4 regions of the Bradyrhizobium sp. UFLA05-89 genome follow, and region 3 is predicted to be linked to each of the others. Evidence: predicted binding sites of a transcription regulator. Region 3 holds the regulator's gene; each other region holds the start of a gene.
The links. The regulator PhoB, encoded in region 3, activates phosphate uptake and scavenging genes when phosphate is short. The targets are predictions, from matches to a motif close to TGTCATNNANCTGTCAT.
Positions count from the first base shown of each region.

Region 1 (4,435 bases), on a different contig from region 3:
ACAATCATCGCCGGCATCGCCAGACGCGCGGCCGCCGGCCGCTCGAAGGCCTCGGGATATTTCGTCCGCAGCGCTGCGGTGTCGGGCTTCTCGAACTGCTTCATGACCGTGCATCCCTGCCGAACAGCCGCGCACGCAACCAGCCAGTCGTGATGTCGATGACGAAGATCGTGAGCACGATCATCAGCAGGATCGCGCTGACGTCGGAGTAGTAGAATTTTCGGATCGCGACCACGAGCTCCTGGCCGACGCCACCGGCACCGACGAAACCCATCACCGAGGATTCGCGGACGTTGATCTCGAAGCGCAGCAGCGCGTAGCTGACATAGCCGGCCGAGACCTGCGGCAGCACGGCAAAGCGCATGCACGAGAGCCAGCTCGCGCCGGTCGAGCGCACGCCTTCGACCGGCTTCATGTCGGCATTCTCTACGATCTCGGCGAACAGCTTGCCGAGCGCGCCGGTTGAGTGAATGGCGATCGCCAGCACGCCGGCCATCGGCCCGAGCCCGAAGGCCATGACGAAGATCAGCGCAAACACGATGCCCGGCACGGTGCGGGCGAATTCGAGCAGGCGGCGAACCGTGAAGCGCAGCCAGGGCGCCGGCGACGTGTTCTCCGCGGCGAAAAAATTCAGGCAGAAGGCACAGACCGCGCCGATCAGCGTGCCGACATAGCTGATCAGCAGCGTCTCACCCAACATCTTCAGCCATTTGCGCCAGCCCCACAGCCATTCACCGACGTCGGTCCAGACGCGCTGGCCATTTTCGAGCGTGAGGATGCGATCGAAATAGCTGACGAAATTGCCGAAATAGGTGAAGAGCGTCCGGACGTTCACCTCGGCCCCGATCGCTGCAATCAGCAGCGCGACGGTGAACAGCGCCGTTCCCAGCAGAAGCCGCAGCCGCTTGCGCGCCACCGCCTGGCCATAAGCGGCATTCAGTGCAGCAAGTTGGTGCTCGGGGAGGATCGAGACCGCGATCGTCATGTGGTTGGGATCACCAGCCGGTCATAAAGAAGAGCCGGGTCGATTGACCCGGCTCCAGTGCGTCGTCCCGAATATCAGGACGCCTTCTTCTTGCGTAGCGCGTCGACGAACTTGATCAGCTCGATCGTGCCATCCCAATCCTTGGTGGTCGCGGGATGAAAACCCTTTTTCTGGCCGTCCGAGAGCCGATCGAACGCAGCCTTGTCCTTGGTGGGCGAGTCGAAGAATGCCTTGGCGATCGCAGCCTTCAGGTCATCGGGGAGGTCGGAGCTATAGGCGTACATCGAAGGGCCAATGATCGGCGCCGACTTGTGAATGATGCGGAAATCGTCCTTCTTCATCGGCGAGCCGTCGGCGTTCTTCAGCATGCCCTTGGTCAGCATCTGCGCCAGGGTGGAATCGTCGTCGCTGGTCCATTGGTTGGCGGCAACATCGACCGTGCCCTGCGCCAAGGCAAGGATCGCATTCTCATGGCTGCCGGTGAAGACGACCTTGCTGAAATACGTGTCGACATCCGCGATGCCCATCTTGTCGAGCTCGAAGCGCGGCACGTTGTTGCCTGAGGTCGAATTCGGATCGACCAGGCCGAGGTTCTTGCCCTTCAGCTCGTCAATGCTCTTGTAGGGGCTGTTCGCCTTGACGAAGAACACCGAATAATAGCCCGTGCCGCCATCCGCGTTCAGATCGCTCGCAAAGGCGTCCGTCTTGACGCCGGTCAGCCGGGCGCGCGCAAACGAGGCCGACCCATAACTTGCGATCTGGATGTTGCCGGCACGCTGACCTTCGATCACGGCGGCGTAGTCATTGGCGATCCGCAGCGTGACCTTTACGCCGAGTTCCTTCGAGAGGTAGGTCATGAACGGAGCCCAGCGTTCGGTGACGCCCGAGGCGTTCTCGGCCGGGACAACGGCAAATGTCAGCTCCGGATATTTCGCTTTCCAGTCTTCGGCAGACGCAGATACGGTGAAGGCCAGCGCGGCGGCGCCGGCAAGTACGATGCGACGAGTGATCATGATACCCTCTTGATCGGTTGGACGCGGTAAACGCAAAAACTTGGGTCGGGGCTCAGGCGGCGGCAGCGCTGCCGAGCGCTGGAACGGCTTCGGGCGCCGGCAGTGGCACGCCACCCATGACTTCGCTGGCTTCGAGATCGTAGAGCTCACGCGCGACGTGCTCGGTGAGCGCCGACGGCGCGCCGTCGAACACCACGCGGCCCGCCGCCATGCCGATCAGACGGTCGCAATAGCTGCGCGCCAGATCGAGCGAATGCAGGTTGCAGATCACGGTGATGCCGAAATGCTTGTTGATGCGCAGCAGCGCATCCATCACGATTTTCGTGTTGCGCGGGTCGAGCGAGGCGATCGGCTCGTCGGCGAGGATGAGATCAGGCTGCTGCACCAGTGCGCGAGCGATCGCGACGCGCTGCTGCTGGCCGCCGGAAAGCTGGTCGGTGCGCTGCGCCGCGAGCGAGGCCATGTCGAACTGCTCGAGCGCCGACATCGCCAGCGCCCTGTCCTCCTCTAGCCAGGCCTGCGTCAGCGAGCGCCAGGCCGGCATCGCGGCAAGGCGGCCCATCAGCACGTTGGTGAGCACGTCGAGGCGGCCGACGAGATTGAACTGCTGGAAGATCATCGCGGCGCGGGCGCGCCATTGCCGCAGCTCCTTGCCGCGCAGCGCGGTGACGTCGACGCCGTCGAACAGGATGCGCCCCTCCGTAGGCGTCACCAGGCGGTTGATGGTCCGCAGCAAGGTCGACTTGCCGGCGCCCGAGCGGCCGATCACGCCGACAAAGCCGCCGGGAGCAACCTCAAACGAAGCACTGTCCACCGCGGCTTTTGTGCCGAAGCGGCACGTCAGACCTTCAAGCACCAGCATGCAGGAGCTCCCAACTAGCTGGGCCCAACCGCTAACGCCGCCGCTTTACATTTGTGTGACAGGGGCAGGGCAGTGCGGCGATGCTACGCACGCCATCCCCCGTCATCTCTTCGTCATGACATCGTCATCAAGGCGCTCGAAGACGAACGCCCCTCTCCCGTTGACGGACGCATCATGGTCGCCAAAGCGCTTTCGGTCCAACCGACCATCGATTCCACGGCCAAGCTTCACGAGATCAAGCTCGGCGCCTATTGCGAGGTCGGCGCGCGCACGATCCTGCACGAGGTGACGATGGGCGACTATTCCTACGTCGTGAACGATTCGCAGATCACCTACACGACGATTGGAAAATTCTGCTCGATCGCAGCGATGACGCGTATCAATCCTGGCAATCACCCGATGCAACGCGCCAGCCAGGCGCATTTCACCTATCGTGCGAGTGCCTACTTTCCGGGCGAGAGCGACGAGGCCGAGTTCTTCGACTGGCGGCGCCAGCATCACGTTTACATCGGTCATGATGTCTGGATCGGCCATGGCGCGATCGTGCTGCCAGGCCGCAATATCGGCACCGGCGCCGTGGTAGCCGCAGGCGCCATCGTCACCAAGGACGTCCCCGCCTACACCATCGTCGCCGGCAATCCGGCCCGTCCGGTCCGACGGCGGTTCTCCGACGAGATCGCCGACCGCCTGGCAAGGCTCGCCTGGTGGGACTGGCATCACGAAAGCTTGCGTGAGGCCTTGCCTGATTTCCGCAAGCTTGGGATTGAAGATTTCCTCGCAAAGTACGAAGCACGGATCGTTGCCAACCAGTCCTCTCCCAGCAAGCGAAGCATCCCCGCGTGACTGAAATTTATCTTGAAGGCGGCCGGGCACTGATCGGCTCGGAGATCGTCGAAACCTCACTCGTCCTGTCCGGGCAGGAAATTGCAGCAATCGATCGCGGCCGCGCACGTGCGCCACTTGCGATCGACGCCCGGAGTCTTTTGGTCTTGCCGGGCATCGTCGACCTGCATGGCGATGCCTTCGAGCGGCAGATGATGCCGCGCCCTGGCGTCGACTTCCCGATCGACGTGGCGCTCGCCGACAGCGACCGGCAGGTGATCAGCAACGGCATCACCACCGTCTTCCACGGCACGACCTGGTCGTGGGAGCCGGGCCTGCGCTCTGGCGACAATGCACGGCGCCTGCTGGTGGCGATCGAACGCTTGCGGCCGCAATTTGCCGCCGATACCCGCTTCCATCTGCGGCACGAGACCTACAATCTCGACGCGGAGGACGAGATCGGCCAATGGCTCGCCGAAGGACGGATCGATCTGTTCGCCTTCAACGATCACATGGCTGCGACCATCCGCGATCTTTCAAAGCCGAACAAGCGCGGCCGCTTGGTTGACCGGACCGGACTGTCCGACACGGCTTTCGAAGAGCTGGTCGGTCGCGTCGCCGCTCGCGCGGCGGACGTCCCGGCGACGACCGCGCGGCTTGCTGCGGCGGCCCGCGCGGCCGAGGTACGGATGCTCTCGCATGACGATTCGACACCGGCGGTGCGCAAGGCGTATCGTGACATGGGCGCCACGA
Region 1 covers NZ_JBANBA010000026.1:17,431-21,865, forward strand. Annotated here, with positions in the region: gene phnE (phosphonate ABC transporter, permease protein PhnE) at 1-104, opposite strand, end outside; gene phnE (phosphonate ABC transporter, permease protein PhnE) at 101-985, opposite strand; gene phnD (phosphonate ABC transporter substrate-binding protein) at 1,060-1,998, opposite strand; gene phnC (phosphonate ABC transporter ATP-binding protein) at 2,051-2,860, opposite strand; gene SO139_RS16055 (LbetaH domain-containing protein) at 3,035-3,703, shown strand; gene SO139_RS16060 (alpha-D-ribose 1-methylphosphonate 5-triphosphate diphosphatase) at 3,700-4,435, shown strand, end outside.
Region 1: a site for PhoB is predicted at 2,972-2,988, ahead of phnC (phosphonate ABC transporter ATP-binding protein). Genes of this name have one in related genera too.

Region 2 (4,435 bases), on a different contig from region 3:
GAACAGCGGCTCAGCCCCCTGCACCACGAGGTCGTTGACGCTCATCGCGACGAGGTCGATGCCGATCCCGCCATGCAGGCCGGTCTCGATAGCGATTTTGACCTTGGTGCCGACACCGTCGGTGGCGGCGACCAGGACCGGGTCCTTGAACCCGGCTGCCTTGAGATCGAACAGGCCACCAAAACCGCCGATCTCGGCATCGGCGCCGGCACGCGCGGTGGCGCGCACCATCGGCTTGATCAGGTCGACCAAGCGATTGCCCGCATCGATGTCGACGCCTGAATCGGCGTAGGTAAGGCCGTTTTTGCGGTCGGTCATGCCGGATTTCCAGTGGATTTGCGGCTGGTTACGTCGAATTCGAGGGTTGCGCAATGGCTCGCAAGAGGCCTGAGGCTATACTATGTAGATATCAACCGGTTCAGCCTCCAAAGGGCCGGATTCGAGGTCACACCGGGTGCCGGGAAGCGCCGCGTGAGTATTCCGAACATCATTACCCTGGGCCGCATTATGCTGGTCCCGATCATCGTCTGGGCGATTGTGTCGAGCCAAATGGAGGTGGCGTTCGCCGTCTTCCTGATCGCCGGCATCAGCGACGCCGTCGACGGCTTCCTGGCCAAGCGCTTCAACATGAGGAGCGAGCTCGGCGCCCTGCTCGATCCGCTCGCCGACAAGGCGCTGCTGGTCTCGATCTATCTGGCACTCGGCATCTGGGGCGACATCCCGCGCTGGATCGTGATTCTGGTGGTCTCCCGCGACATCATGATCGTCGCCGCCGTGATCGTCTCCTGGCTGTTCGACAAGCCGGTCGAGATGAAGCCGTCGAAAGTGTCGAAGCTCAACACTGCAGCCCAGGTGGCGTATGCGGCGTTGGTGCTGGCCTCCCTTGCCTTCGGCTTCAACCCCGGACCCTATGATATAATCCTGATGGGCCTCGTCACGGTCTTCACGCTCTCCTCCGTGTCGCTCTATCTCGTCGAGTGGCTGCGACACATGAGCACGATCGAGGCGAAATGAGGGGGATGCGGCCCCGCAAAAGGCCAACTCCCGCCCGATAGGTCGAATCTCTTCGAACAAAGCCGGCCCGTCCGGCATGGAGCAAAGCAAGCGTGGCAGGCCGCGTTCATCCCCGACAACTGGCGTTTTCGCTTCCGCATGCGGAAAGCCTGAGCCGGGACAATTTTCTCGAAGGCCCCGCCAACGCCGCCGGTCTCGCCCTGATCACCGGTTGGCCCGAATGGCCAAACCGGATCATGTGGCTGGCGGGGCCCGAAGGCTCAGGTAAGAGCCACCTCGCCGCCATCTGGGCCGAAGAGGCGGGCGCCCGCTCCACTACCGCCAATGCATTGACTGCGGCCGCCGTGCCTGGAGCGCTCGCCACGGGCGCACTGGTCGTCGAGGACCTGAAAGCGAAGGATTTGGATGAGCGCGCGCTCTTCCATCTGTTGAACCTCGCGCGCGAGGACGGCGCCTACGTCCTGCTCACAGGCCGCGAGGTACCGGCGGCACTGGATATCGAGCTGCGCGACCTCCGCTCGCGCCTGCGCGCCGTGCCGGTGGTGTCGCTCCTGCCGCCGGACGACCAGCTTTTCCGCGGCCTGATCGTCAAGTTCTGCGCAGACCGCCAACTGAGCGTGGATGAGAGCGTGGTCAGCTATCTCGCGACCCGCCTGGAGCGCTCCTCCGCCGCCGCGCGGCGGGCCGTGGAGTTGCTCGACGGCGAAGCCCTGCGGCTCGGCCGGCCCGTGACCCGCGCACTGGCGGCCGAGCTGCTCCGCGACGCCTGACATTTCCAGTCCCTTTTGCAGGCCCCCGCCCACCTCGACCGCTTGACGCGGCCGAGCGGCGGAACATCAATGTCATCGAAACGTCATCGCATTAACACATGCTCCCGCCGGTTTTGCGCGTAAGTCGCAAAGTAAGGCGAGACAATATGGACCGACTTCTCATGGACTCCGCGCAAGCTATTGAAATCAAAGAAAAAGAACTAGAAGCGACGGGTCTGCCGGCGATCGCCACGAGCCCCGAGCGATTCATCAATCGCGAGCTCTCCTGGCTACATTTCAACCGCCGGGTCCTGGAGGAATCCGTCAACTCCCACCACCCGGTGCTGGAGCGGGTGCGATTCCTGTCGATTTCGGCGAATAACCTTGATGAGTTCTTCATGGTCCGCGTCGCCGGCATCAAGGCGCAGGTCCGAGAGGGTATCCCCGAGCGCAGCCCCGACGGCCTGACCCCGTCCGAGCAACTCGCCCTGATCAACCGGACCGTCTCGCAACTCGCAAGCGACCAGCAGGCGATCTGGCGCGATCTGCGCGGCACGCTTGCCGAGGTCGGCATCGTGCTGGTGGACGGCAAGGATGTCACCAAGGCAGAGCGGACGTGGCTGGAGGACTACTTTCTCCACAACGTATTCCCGCTGCTCACCCCGCTTGCGATCGATCCCGCCCACCCCTTCCCGTTCATTCCGAGCCTCGGCTTCACCATCGCCCTGCAGCTCACGCGCGCCGCCGACGGCAGGCAGATGAACGCGCTGATCCGCATGCCCGGCAAGATCGACCGCTTCATCAAACTGCCCGTTGATGGCGTGACGCGGCTGATCCCGCTCGAGCAGGCTACCGCACTCTTCATCAACCGTCTGTTCCCCGGCTATACCGTGCACGGCCAGGGCGCCTTCCGCATCATCCGCGACTCCGAAATGGAAATCGAGGAAGAGGCCGAAGACCTCGTTCGCGTGTTCGAGACGGCGCTGAAGCGCCGCCGCCGTGGATCGGTGATCCGGCTCGAGGTCGATGCCAAGACGCCTGAGCAACTGCGCAACTTCGTGCAGCACGCGCTTTCAGCTGCCGATGACGAAGTGTTCCTGGTCGACGGCGTGCTCGCCATGAACGAGCTGTCGCAGCTCACCCGCCTCGATCGCCCCGACCTCGAATTCACCCCGTACGTGCCCCGTCATCCCGAGCGCGTGCGCGAGCATGGCGGCGACATCTTCGCTGCGATCCGGCAAAAGGACCTCATCGTCCACCATCCCTATGAATCCTTCGATGTCGTGGTGCAGTTTCTCCAGCAAGCCACGCGCGACCCCGACGTCGTCGCGATCAAGCAGACGCTCTACCGCACCTCCAACAATTCGCCGATCGTGCGCGCGCTGGCCGAGGCCGCCGAGGCGGGCAAGTCCGTCACCGCGCTGATCGAGCTCAAGGCGCGCTTCGACGAGGAAGCGAATATCCGCTGGGCGCGCGACCTCGAGCGCGCCGGCGTGCAGGTCGTCTACGGCTTCCTCGAGCTGAAGACGCATGCAAAACTCTCGATGGTCGTGCGCCGCGAGGGCGGCAGCCTCACCACCTATGTTCACACCGGCACCGGCAACTACCATCCGGTGACCGCGCGCATCTACACCGATCTCTCCTACTTCACCTCGGACCCGACCATCGGCCGCGACGCTGCGCGCGTGTTCAACTTCATCACCGGCTACGCGGCACCGAGCGATCTCGACAAGATGGCGGTATCGCCGCTGACGCTGCGCAAGCGCATCCTCGAGCACATCCAGGGCGAGATCGAGTATGCACGGCACGGCAAGCCTGGCGCGGTCTGGATGAAGATGAATGCCCTGGTCGACCCCGACATCATCGACGCGCTCTACGAGGCGTCTCAAGCCGGCGTCCAGGTCGAGCTCGTGGTGCGCGGTATCTGCTGCCTGCGGCCGGGTATCCCCGGCCTGTCAGAGAACATCCGCGTCAAGTCGATCATCGGGCGCTTCCTCGAGCACGGTCGAATCTACTGTTTCGGCATGGGCCAGGGCCTGCCGAGCGCGAAAGCGGCTGTGTATATCTCGTCAGCCGACATGATGCCGCGCAATCTCGATCGCCGTGTCGAAGTGCTGTGCCCGCTGCAAAATCCAACGGTACATCAGCAGGTTCTCGAACAGATCATGGTCGCGAATCTGAAGGACAACGAGCAGAGCTGGCAATTGTTGCCCGATGGATCGTCAACGCGTATGAAAGCCGCGAAGGGCGAGGAGCCTTTCAACGTGCACAACTACTTCATGACAAATCCGAGTCTGTCTGGCCGTGGAAAGTCGCTCAAGGAATCCTCGCCGCGGCGTCTCACGCGCCGGAACGAACGTCATCAGTCCTGATTGGGGATTGTTGCCGTGACACGGCCGCGCAAACGTGGCGCAAGCGTCGCGGTGATCGATATCGGCTCCAACTCGGTTCGTCTCGTCGTCTACGAGGCGTTGGCGCGGAGCCTCATTCCGATCTTCAACGAGAAGACGCTCTGCGGCCTCGGCCGCGAGGTGCAGAGCACCGGTCTGCTCGCGCCCGACGCGGTCGACAAGGCGCTGACCTCGCTGAAGCGATTTCGGGCACTCTGCCGCGTGATGCAGGTCGGCCGCGTCTTTGCGATCGCGACTGCCGCGTGCCGGGACGCCTCCAAC
Region 2 covers NZ_JBANBA010000007.1:18,205-22,639, forward strand. Annotated here, with positions in the region: gene purM (phosphoribosylformylglycinamidine cyclo-ligase) at 1-318, opposite strand, end outside; gene SO139_RS05740 (CDP-alcohol phosphatidyltransferase family protein) at 472-1,014, shown strand; gene SO139_RS05745 (P-loop NTPase family protein) at 1,107-1,784, shown strand; gene SO139_RS05750 (RNA degradosome polyphosphate kinase) at 1,946-4,135, shown strand; gene ppx (exopolyphosphatase) at 4,151-4,435, shown strand, end outside.
Region 2: a site for PhoB is predicted at 1,855-1,871, ahead of SO139_RS05750 (RNA degradosome polyphosphate kinase). Genes of this name have one in related genera too.

Region 3 (4,435 bases):
CAACATGCAGCAGGCGGCGCGCGTCTCGGACAAGACCGCCTTCATGTATCTCGGCGAGCTGATCGAGTTCGACGAGACCAGCAAGATCTTCACGTCGCCCAGCGACCGGCGTACCCAAGACTACATCACCGGCCGCTTCGGCTGAGGAGACAGGAAATGGCTTCTGAACATACCGCAAAGGCCTTCGACACCGACCTGCAAGAGCTCACGCGGCTCGTTGCGGAGATGGGCGGCCTTGCCGAGCGCATGATCGTCGATTCCGTCGATGCGCTGATCCGCCGTGACGTCGCGCTCGGCCAGCGCGTGGTGGCAACCGACGCCGAGATCGACGCGCTCCAGAAGAAGATCGAGGAGCGCGCCGTGCTCACGATCGCGCGCCGCCAGCCGATGGCGGTCGACTTGCGCGAGATCGTTGGCGCCATGCGCGTCGCGACCGATCTGGAGCGGATCGGCGACCTTGCCAAGAACATGGGCAAGCGCGTCGCCGCGCTCGAGACCGATTTCCATCCGCTAAAGCTGTTCCGCGGCCTGGAACACATGACCGACCTCGTGCAGCAGCAGGTGAAGTCGGTGCTGGACGCCTATGCCGCGCATGACCTGCCGGCGGCGATGGTGGTGTGGAAAGGCGACGAGGAGGTCGACGCGATCTGCACCTCGCTGTTCCGCGAGCTCCTCACCTACATGATGGAGGATCCGCGCAACATCTCGTTCTGCATCCATTTGATGTTCTGCGCCAAGAACATCGAGCGGATCGGCGACCATGCGACCAACATCGCCGAGACCGTTTTTTACATGATCGAAGGTCAGGCCATCGCCGACAAGCGCCCGAAGGGCGACATGACGACCTTCGCCACGACCGTGCCGAACACTTAAGGAGCGACGACGCCATGGGCGCACGCATTCTGGTTGTTGAGGACGAGGAAGCGCTGACCGAGCTATTGCGCTACAACCTCGAAGGCGACGGCTACGATGTCGAGACGGTGATGCGCGGCGATGACGCCGACACCCGCCTCAAGGAGCATATCCCCGACCTGATCGTGCTCGACTGGATGCTGCCGGGCCTGTCCGGCATTGAGCTGTGCCGCAGGCTTCGCGCCAGGCCCGAGACCAAGCAGCTGCCGATCATCATGCTCACGGCACGCGGCGAGGAGAGCGAGCGGGTGCGGGGGCTTGCGACCGGCGCCGACGACTACATCGTCAAGCCGTTCTCGGTACCTGAGTTGCTCGCGCGCGTGAAAGGCCTGCTCCGGCGTGCAAGCCCCGAGCGGCTTGCGACCATACTCGCCTACGGCGACATCGAGCTCGACCGCGAGAAGCGTCGCGTCGCGCGCTCCGGACGGCCGATCGACCTCGGCCCGACCGAATATCGCCTCTTGGAGTTCTTCCTGGAGCATCCCGGCCGGGTGTTCTCGCGTGAACAGCTGCTCGACAGCGTCTGGGGCCGTGACATCTATATCGACGAGCGCACCGTCGACGTCCACATCGGCCGTCTGCGCAAGCTGCTCAATCTCGGCCGCGAGCAGGACCCGATCCGCACCGTCCGTGGCGCCGGCTACGCGCTGGACGATCGTTTCGCGAAGGCGGAGCAGACTTAAGGTTTGCAGGTGGCAGCGGTGATCCAGCGGGCTGCCGCCACATTCTCCGATGTCGTCCCTGCGAAAGCAGGGACCCATAACCACGGGGAGTGGTTTGGCGAAGACTCGGAGTGATCTTCCCGCGCAATAACTGCGCCCTGGATTATGGGTCCCTGCTTTCGCAGGGACGACATCCAATTTGTTGAACCATCGTTGCGCGTCGGCCAGCCCCCCGCGCTGATGACCTCAGCGCGTGCCGGGCTTGGCCGGTGCGCGTCGGCGGTCCGCCGCCGGCTGGTAGGCGACGCGCGAATGCTGCGCGCAGTAGGGCAGGCCCGAGAGCGACTTGCCGCCACAGAAGAAGAAATCCGGGCTCGAGGGATCGCCGACAGGCCAGTGGCAGGTCGCCTCGTTGAGCTCGAGCAGCGACAGGCGCTGGCTCATCGGAACGACGTTGTCGTAGGTGATCGGATCGGGCTCGACCTCGACCTCGAAGGCCTGGGCGAGGGCGGTGTTGCCGCGCGAGATCGGGCGGCTCACCCGCATCATGTGCTGTGCGGGGCGCGCCTTGCGGGGCCGGGGAGCCGCCGAGGACGGGCTCTTGGCGCGACCGGACAGGCCCAGCCGGTGCACCTTGCCGATTACGGCGTTGCGCGTCACATTCCCGAGCTCGGCAGCGATCTGGCTGGCCGAAAGCCCGGCTTCCCAGAGCTTTTTCAATTGCTCGACGCGATCGTCGGACCAGGTCAAAACCGTCATTGCACCCTTCCCTTCGCCGCGCGCCTGCCAATCCTTGGGGCCGCGTGGCGATGTCTAAGCCTCGAAAAACCCGTGCCCCCAGAATCCCTTAAGGCTCGCCGGGCGCGAAAAACGCACCTGAACGTTACGCCGGTACATGAGGACTAAGAGGATCAGAACTGCTGCACGAGATGTCGTATCTGACACGGTAAACGCTACAATATGGCGTGACTCCCGCGCAAGAGTCTGCGGCTCCGCGTCCACATGTTCCGTCGCTAAAAGAACTCAAAATCGCCACCGCAAGACTACGGGTCAGGCGCCTTGCAGGGCCTTCTGGCGGCATTGACAGCGGTTTTTCCAAGCATAAAATGGTGACACGTGCCGCCCTTAAAAGGCGGCACGTTTCGTTTTCCGGGCAGGTCAATGATGCGCTGCGCAAGGCAGCCTCAGCCGGCCCCAACATCCAAGTGACCGCCATGACCAAGAGCGCCGCGACGCATCTGCTTCCCGTTTTCGCCAGGGCCGAGCTCGGCTTCGAGCGCGGCGAAGGCTGCTGGCTGGTCGCAACCAATGGAGAGCGCTATCTCGATTTCACGTCGGGCGTCGCCGTGAATGCGCTCGGTCACGCGCATCCGCATCTGGTCGGGGCTCTGCAGGAGCAGGCGACAAAGCTCTGGCACATGTCGAACCTGTTCCAGAGCCCGGACGGTGAGAAGCTCGCGGTCAGGCTCTGCAACGAGAGCTTTGCGGACTTCGTGTTCTTCTGCAATTCCGGCGCCGAGGCGATGGAATGCGTGATCAAGGTGGTGCGCCGCTATCATGCCACCAAGGGCCATCCCGAGCGCTACCGCATGATCACTTTCGAGGGCGCTTTCCATGGCCGCACGCTGGCAACGCTCGCCGCTACGGGGTCTGCAAAATATCTCGAAGGCTTCGGTCCGCCGATGGACGGCTTCGACCAAGTGCCGCATGATGACCTGGAAGCCGTCAAGAAGGCGATCGGCCCACAGACCGCAGGCATCCTGATCGAGCCGATCCAGGGCGAGGGCGGCGTGCGCTCGGCGTCTCCCGCCTTCTATCGCGCGCTGCGCCAGCTCTGCGACGAGCATGGCCTGCTGCTCGCCTTCGACGAGGTGCAGACCGGCATGGGCCGCACCGGCGAACTCTTTGCACATCGCCGCCTCGGCGTGACCCCTGACGTGATGTCGCTGGCGAAAGCGCTTGGCGGCGGCTTTCCGATCGGCGCGTGCCTTGCGACCGCCGAGGCGGCCTCCGGCATGACGCCCGGCTCGCACGGCTCGACCTTCGGAGGCAATCCGCTCGCCGTGTCCGCGGCGAACGCCGTGCTCGACGTGATGCTCAAGCCCGGCTTCTTCGATCACGTGCAGAAGATGTCGCTGCTGCTCAAGCAGAAGCTCGCCTCCGTGATCGACCGCCATCCTGATGTCGTCAGCGAGGTGCGCGGCGAGGGGCTGTTGATTGGCGTCAAGGCCGTGGTGCCCTCGGGCGATCTCGTCACGGCGCTGCGCAACGAAAAGCTGCTCACCGTCGGCGCGGGCGACAATGTGGTGCGCTTCCTGCCGCCCTTGATCGTCACCGAGGCGGAGATCGAGGAGGGCGTCGCGCGGCTCGAGCGTGCCTGCACCGCGATCGAATCCACTCTCAAGACGCCGGCGGCAAGCTGATGAGCAAGACGCCCAAGCACTTCCTGGACATCAACGAGCTGCCGCTGTCCGAGCTCAAGAGCATGCTCGCCGCCTCCTCCGCCATGAAGGCGAAGCAGAAGGCGCATCAGCCGGTCAAGCCGCTCGAGGGCAAGACGCTGGCGATGATCTTCGAGCGTCCGTCGACGCGGACGCGGGTGTCGTTCGATGTCGCCATGCGCCAGCTCGGCGGCGAGCCCATCATGCTCACCGGTGCCGAGATGCAGCTCGGCCGCGGCGAGACCATCGCCGACACCGCGCGCGTACTGTCGCGCTATGTCGATGCCATCATGATCCGCATCCTCAATCACGATGCACTGCTCGAGCTCGCAGCGCACGCGACTGTGCCTGTCATCAACGGGCTGACGCGGCGCTCGCATCCGTGCCAGGTGATGGCCGACCTCATGACCTATGAGGAGC
Region 3 covers NZ_JBANBA010000016.1:94,483-98,917, forward strand. Annotated here, with positions in the region: gene pstB (phosphate ABC transporter ATP-binding protein PstB) at 1-145, shown strand, start outside; gene phoU (phosphate signaling complex protein PhoU) at 157-873, shown strand; gene phoB (phosphate regulon transcriptional regulator PhoB) at 888-1,595, shown strand; gene SO139_RS11590 (GcrA family cell cycle regulator) at 1,821-2,333, opposite strand; gene SO139_RS11595 (aspartate aminotransferase family protein) at 2,789-3,997, shown strand; gene argF (ornithine carbamoyltransferase) at 3,997-4,435, shown strand, end outside.

Region 4 (4,435 bases), on a different contig from region 3:
CGGCGCGGTCATGACGTCAATTGTGCTCGGGAATGCAGAAACATAGGCCAGACTAACGGTTCCGGCCGGCGGCTCGCAAGGCGGTGGCAAGGAGAAGGGAATGCACTATCCTGTCTTGGTGAATCCCCGCAAGCCTTCATTGAGCAGGACGCCCATGAAGAAACCAAAAAGGGCGATCGCTGCGAAGGCGCAAAAGGGCCGGAAAAGCAGCGGGAGCCGATCCAAACCCGCGGCCAGACGCGCGGCCCGGCCTGCGGGCCGGCCCGCTGCGACGACCGGCAAGGCCAAGAACGATGCAAAGAACGATGCAAAGAACGCCAAGGCGATCATCCGCAACCTGCGCACCAAGCTCGCCCAGGCCCAGCGGCGCATCGACGAGCTCGAGGCTGCTGCCGACACCGACTTCCTGCTCGGCATCCCGAACCGGCGCGGCTTCGAGCGCGAGCTCCATCGTGCGATCGCCTACATGACGCGCTACGCCGCCCGCGGCGCGTTGATCGTGCTCGACGTCGACCGCCTGAAGCCCATCAACGACTCCTTCGGTCACGCCGCCGGTGACGAGGTCCTCAAGGCGATCGCCGCCACGCTGACGCGGCAGGTGCGTGCCTCTGACGTGGTCGGCCGTCTTGGCGGCGACGAGTTTGCGCTGCTGTTGTGGAACCTCAGCGAGACCGACGCCAAGGCGAAGGCCGCAGGCTTCGAGCAGGCGATCGACGATTTGTCCTTTGTGTTTCGCGGCCAGCGCGTGAATGCAGGCGCCTCCGCCGGCGTCGCGCTGCTCGGATCTCACGCCGAGGCGGGCCGCGCGCTGGAGGAAGCTGACGCGGCCATGTACGTGCGCAAGGCTCAGCGCCGGCACGAGCCGCGGATCAGGCTGATCAGCACCTAGAGGATGATGAGTTTTGGCTCAATCGGTGCGAGTCGAGGCGTGAACTTCACCTCTCCCTGCTGGGGAGAGGTGAACCCCAGGGCAACCGATCGTGTAGCTTCGTATCGTTCTTAGAGCGTGCTGAGGTCTTCCGGCACGTTGCCGAATTTGCGCAGCAGCTTGGCGTCGCCGAACTCGCCGGTCATGGGATCGCCGCTGCGGCTGAACGCGATCGCGCCGATATGGCCGGCGCCGTGCGCCAGGATCTCGGCGCGCCGCAGTGCGGCGGCCGAAGTCTGGCATTCCTCCGCGGCGCCTGCGACCGGCGATCCATCTTCGTCGGTGAGGAAAGGCAGTGCGACATAGTAGGTGACATCGGACATGGTCGGCTCCGAGTGCTCGTTGGCTCACGCGGCGCTGGAGGTGCTCCGCATCTTGTTGCGCGACGTCTCGGGAATGCAGCCGGCCGAAATTGCCGCCTGCAATTCCTCGAGCTCCGCTTCCAGATATTCGTTGGCCATGATCAGCGCCTTGATGGTGCTGCGCAGATTGCCGTCACACATCGCGATCGCCTGATCGCAGGCTTGTTCATAATGGCTGTTGTCGAAGGCGGCTGCGGACATGACATTTCCCCGGAAGCGGTTGAGGTCTGAATGTTCTTATTTTGTTCTTTTTGAGTCAAGAGAAATCCGATCGCGGAAAACGCATCGGGCATGCGGCCGCGATCAGGCGATGATGTCGGGCGTGATCTGGTCTTCGATGAAGGCGATACGGTCGCGCAACAACAGCTTGCGTTTCTTCAGGCGCTGTAACCGCAATAGGTCGGGGGCGGGCGATTGATGCAATGCATCGATCGCCGCATCGAGATCTCGGTGTTCCTGCTGCAACCGGGCGAGCTCGGCTTCGAGTTCGCGCTCGTCTTCATTGGTCATGATGTGCGGTAGCCGGAAAACCCGATGAGGTTACGAAAGCCTGTGGAAGGCCTGTGGAAAGTATCGTCCTTGCGCGACGTGATCGCAAGCGATCTGGGGTCCCTATCAACGTTCTCTCGCAAAGATATTTCAGTGGATCGCGGCGACCGCGCGCAGGCGCATTGAAATCATGGATGATTCCTGCCGGGGTTCCTTACTCACTGTTCATTACATATGAAGTTTCAAAAATGACAGTGGGACTACGGATACTTATCGACAGAACGAATCGGTGATGTACACTTCTCCGTCCGGATCGAATTCTGAGGTTCAACCCTACCGAGGAGGTTTCGAATGACAATTCAGGCACATCTTGTTGAATTGGAGCGGAAACACAAACTTCTCGAAAACGAATTGCACGAAGCTCTCGTGCACCTTTCAACAGACGACCTGCAAATTGTTGAGTTGAAGCGCCGGAAGTTGATGGTCAAGGACCAGATCGAGCGGTTGAGGCACGGTACCGACGACACGCTCCACTAGTAACCCCCGTACAGAATAGGCCTGATCTCGCACCCCTTCACGTAGGGATGAGAGCTGTTGCGCACATCCCTACGTCGAGGTGCGGAGCGTCGTGCGATTGATTTCGTGCGAAGCCTAGATGCTTGCGAGCTCGGCGACGTGGTCGGCGATCGCAAGTGATGACGTCAGGCCGGGCGACTCGATACCGAAGAGATTGATGAGGCCGTCCACGCCGTGATCGCGCGGGCCCTGCATCAGGAAATCCTGCGTGGCCACCGCCGGCGGGACGATCTTCGGCCGTATGCCCGAATAGCTCGGCATCAACGCGCCATCAGGCAGGTCCGGCCAGTATTTGCGGATTGCCGGATAGAATCGCTCTGCGCGTGCGGGATCGACGGCATAGTCGATCGTTTCGATCCATTCCACGTCGGGACCGAAGCGCGCCTGGCCTGCCATGTCCAGGGTGAGGTGCACGCCGAGCCCGCCGGGCTCGGGCACGGGATAGATCAGCCGTGAGAATGGTGCCTTGGTGCTACAGCTGAAATAGTTGCCCTTGGCAAGATAGGCCGGCGGAATCCGCTCCAGAGGCATGCCGTCGACGCTGCGCGCCACGGTCGTCGCGGAAAGACCTGCTGCGTTGACCAGCAGGCTGCATTGCAGCGTCATCGGCGCCTCGCCGCCAGCATCGATTTCGATGACGCCGCCTGAGGCCTTGGCGCGGATCAGCGGCGTGTGAAACGCGAACGCAGCGCCCGCCGCTTCGGCCTCGCCGCGCAGCGAGAGCATGTAGGCATGGCTGTCGATGATGCCGGTCGAGGGCGAGAGCAACGCGGCATCGCAGGCGAGCGCCGGCTCCAGCGCGCGCGCGGCGTCGCCTGCGAGCATCTGCATGTCGAGCACGCCATTGGCCTCGGCATGCGCCTTGATCGATTGCAGCTTCTCGGTCTCTTTCGGATTGGTAGCGACGATCAGCTTGCCGCAATTTCTGTGCGGGATGTCGCGCTCGGCGCAGTAGCGGTAGAGCGCATGCTTGCCGCTGACGCACAGCCGCGCCATCCAGCTCCCGGCCCGGTAATAGATCCCGGCATGGATCACCTCGCTGTTGCGCGAGGAGGTGATGGTGCCGATCGCCTCCGCCGCTTCAAGCACGATCACCTCGCGCCCGGCCTGGGCGAGCTTTCGGGCGATCGCGAGCCCGACCACCCCCGCTCCGATGACGACGCAGTCAACTCTATCCATGGTGGGGCGGGAGGTCCGTGAGCGGCAGGGCCAAGGAGCTTAACAAGGAGCTTAACAAGGGGCTTAACGAGAGGCTTAAGGAACCGCACCCGAGGCGGCTCTCCATTAAGGAAGAATTTATCATGTCAGGGCAATTGCCGTATCTGGCGTCACATTTTTCTGTCGTGCTGACAGGCGTTTACCCGATCCCAACCCGTGAGGCCAGACAATCCGGAGTTGAAATCGCGGGTGGCTGATGGCTGACAAGAACTGGCACGCGAGCGGCACGATTCTGACGTCTGTGCAGGCCTTGGCGTGCCTGGCCGGCACGGTCGCGCCCGCGCGCGCCTTTGCGCTGTCCGACAATTTCGCCCCGCAAAGCTATCTGGGCCGGCTCGATCCCAATCTGGTCTGGGAGGCGCTGCTCGGCGGCATCGCAGTGTGCTCGCTCCTGGCCGCCATCGTGCTGTGGATTCACTCGGCGTTACGGCGAGCCAGGCGCATGCAGTTGCGGCGCAATGCTTTCGTTTCGTCCGCCATGAACAATCTGAACCAGGGCGTCGTGATGACCGACGCTCAGCAACGGATTATCTTCTGCAACGACCGCTATCTCGAAATCTACGGGCTGGCGCGCTCGGACCTCTGGGCCGATATGACCGGGCCCGACATGCTCAGGCTGCGTCGCGATCGCGGCGTGCTCGGCGTGACCGACGAGGAGTTCTACGAGAAGGCCGCCAGCTCGAACGGCCTGATCACCGAGCTGCCGGAGGGGCGGGCCATCCTGGTGAAATATTTCGTGCTGCCGAATGGCGGCTCGGTGGCGACGCATCTCGACGTCAGCGAGCAGCGCAACCTGTCGCGGCAGCTTGCCTCCACCAAGCAATTCCTGGAATCGGTGCTCGACAACGTCCCGGTCTGTGTG
Region 4 covers NZ_JBANBA010000006.1:53,996-58,430, reverse strand. Annotated here, with positions in the region: gene purE (5-(carboxyamino)imidazole ribonucleotide mutase) at 1-12, opposite strand, end outside; gene SO139_RS05180 (GGDEF domain-containing protein) at 155-889, shown strand; gene SO139_RS05175 (hypothetical protein) at 1,000-1,251, opposite strand; gene SO139_RS05170 (hypothetical protein) at 1,276-1,491, opposite strand; gene SO139_RS05165 (YdcH family protein) at 1,594-1,800, opposite strand; gene SO139_RS05160 (YdcH family protein) at 2,131-2,316, shown strand; gene SO139_RS05155 (NAD(P)/FAD-dependent oxidoreductase) at 2,431-3,534, opposite strand; gene SO139_RS05150 (sensor domain-containing protein) at 3,770-4,435, shown strand, end outside.
Region 4: a site for PhoB is predicted at 2,028-2,044, ahead of SO139_RS05160 (YdcH family protein). Genes of this name have one in related genera too.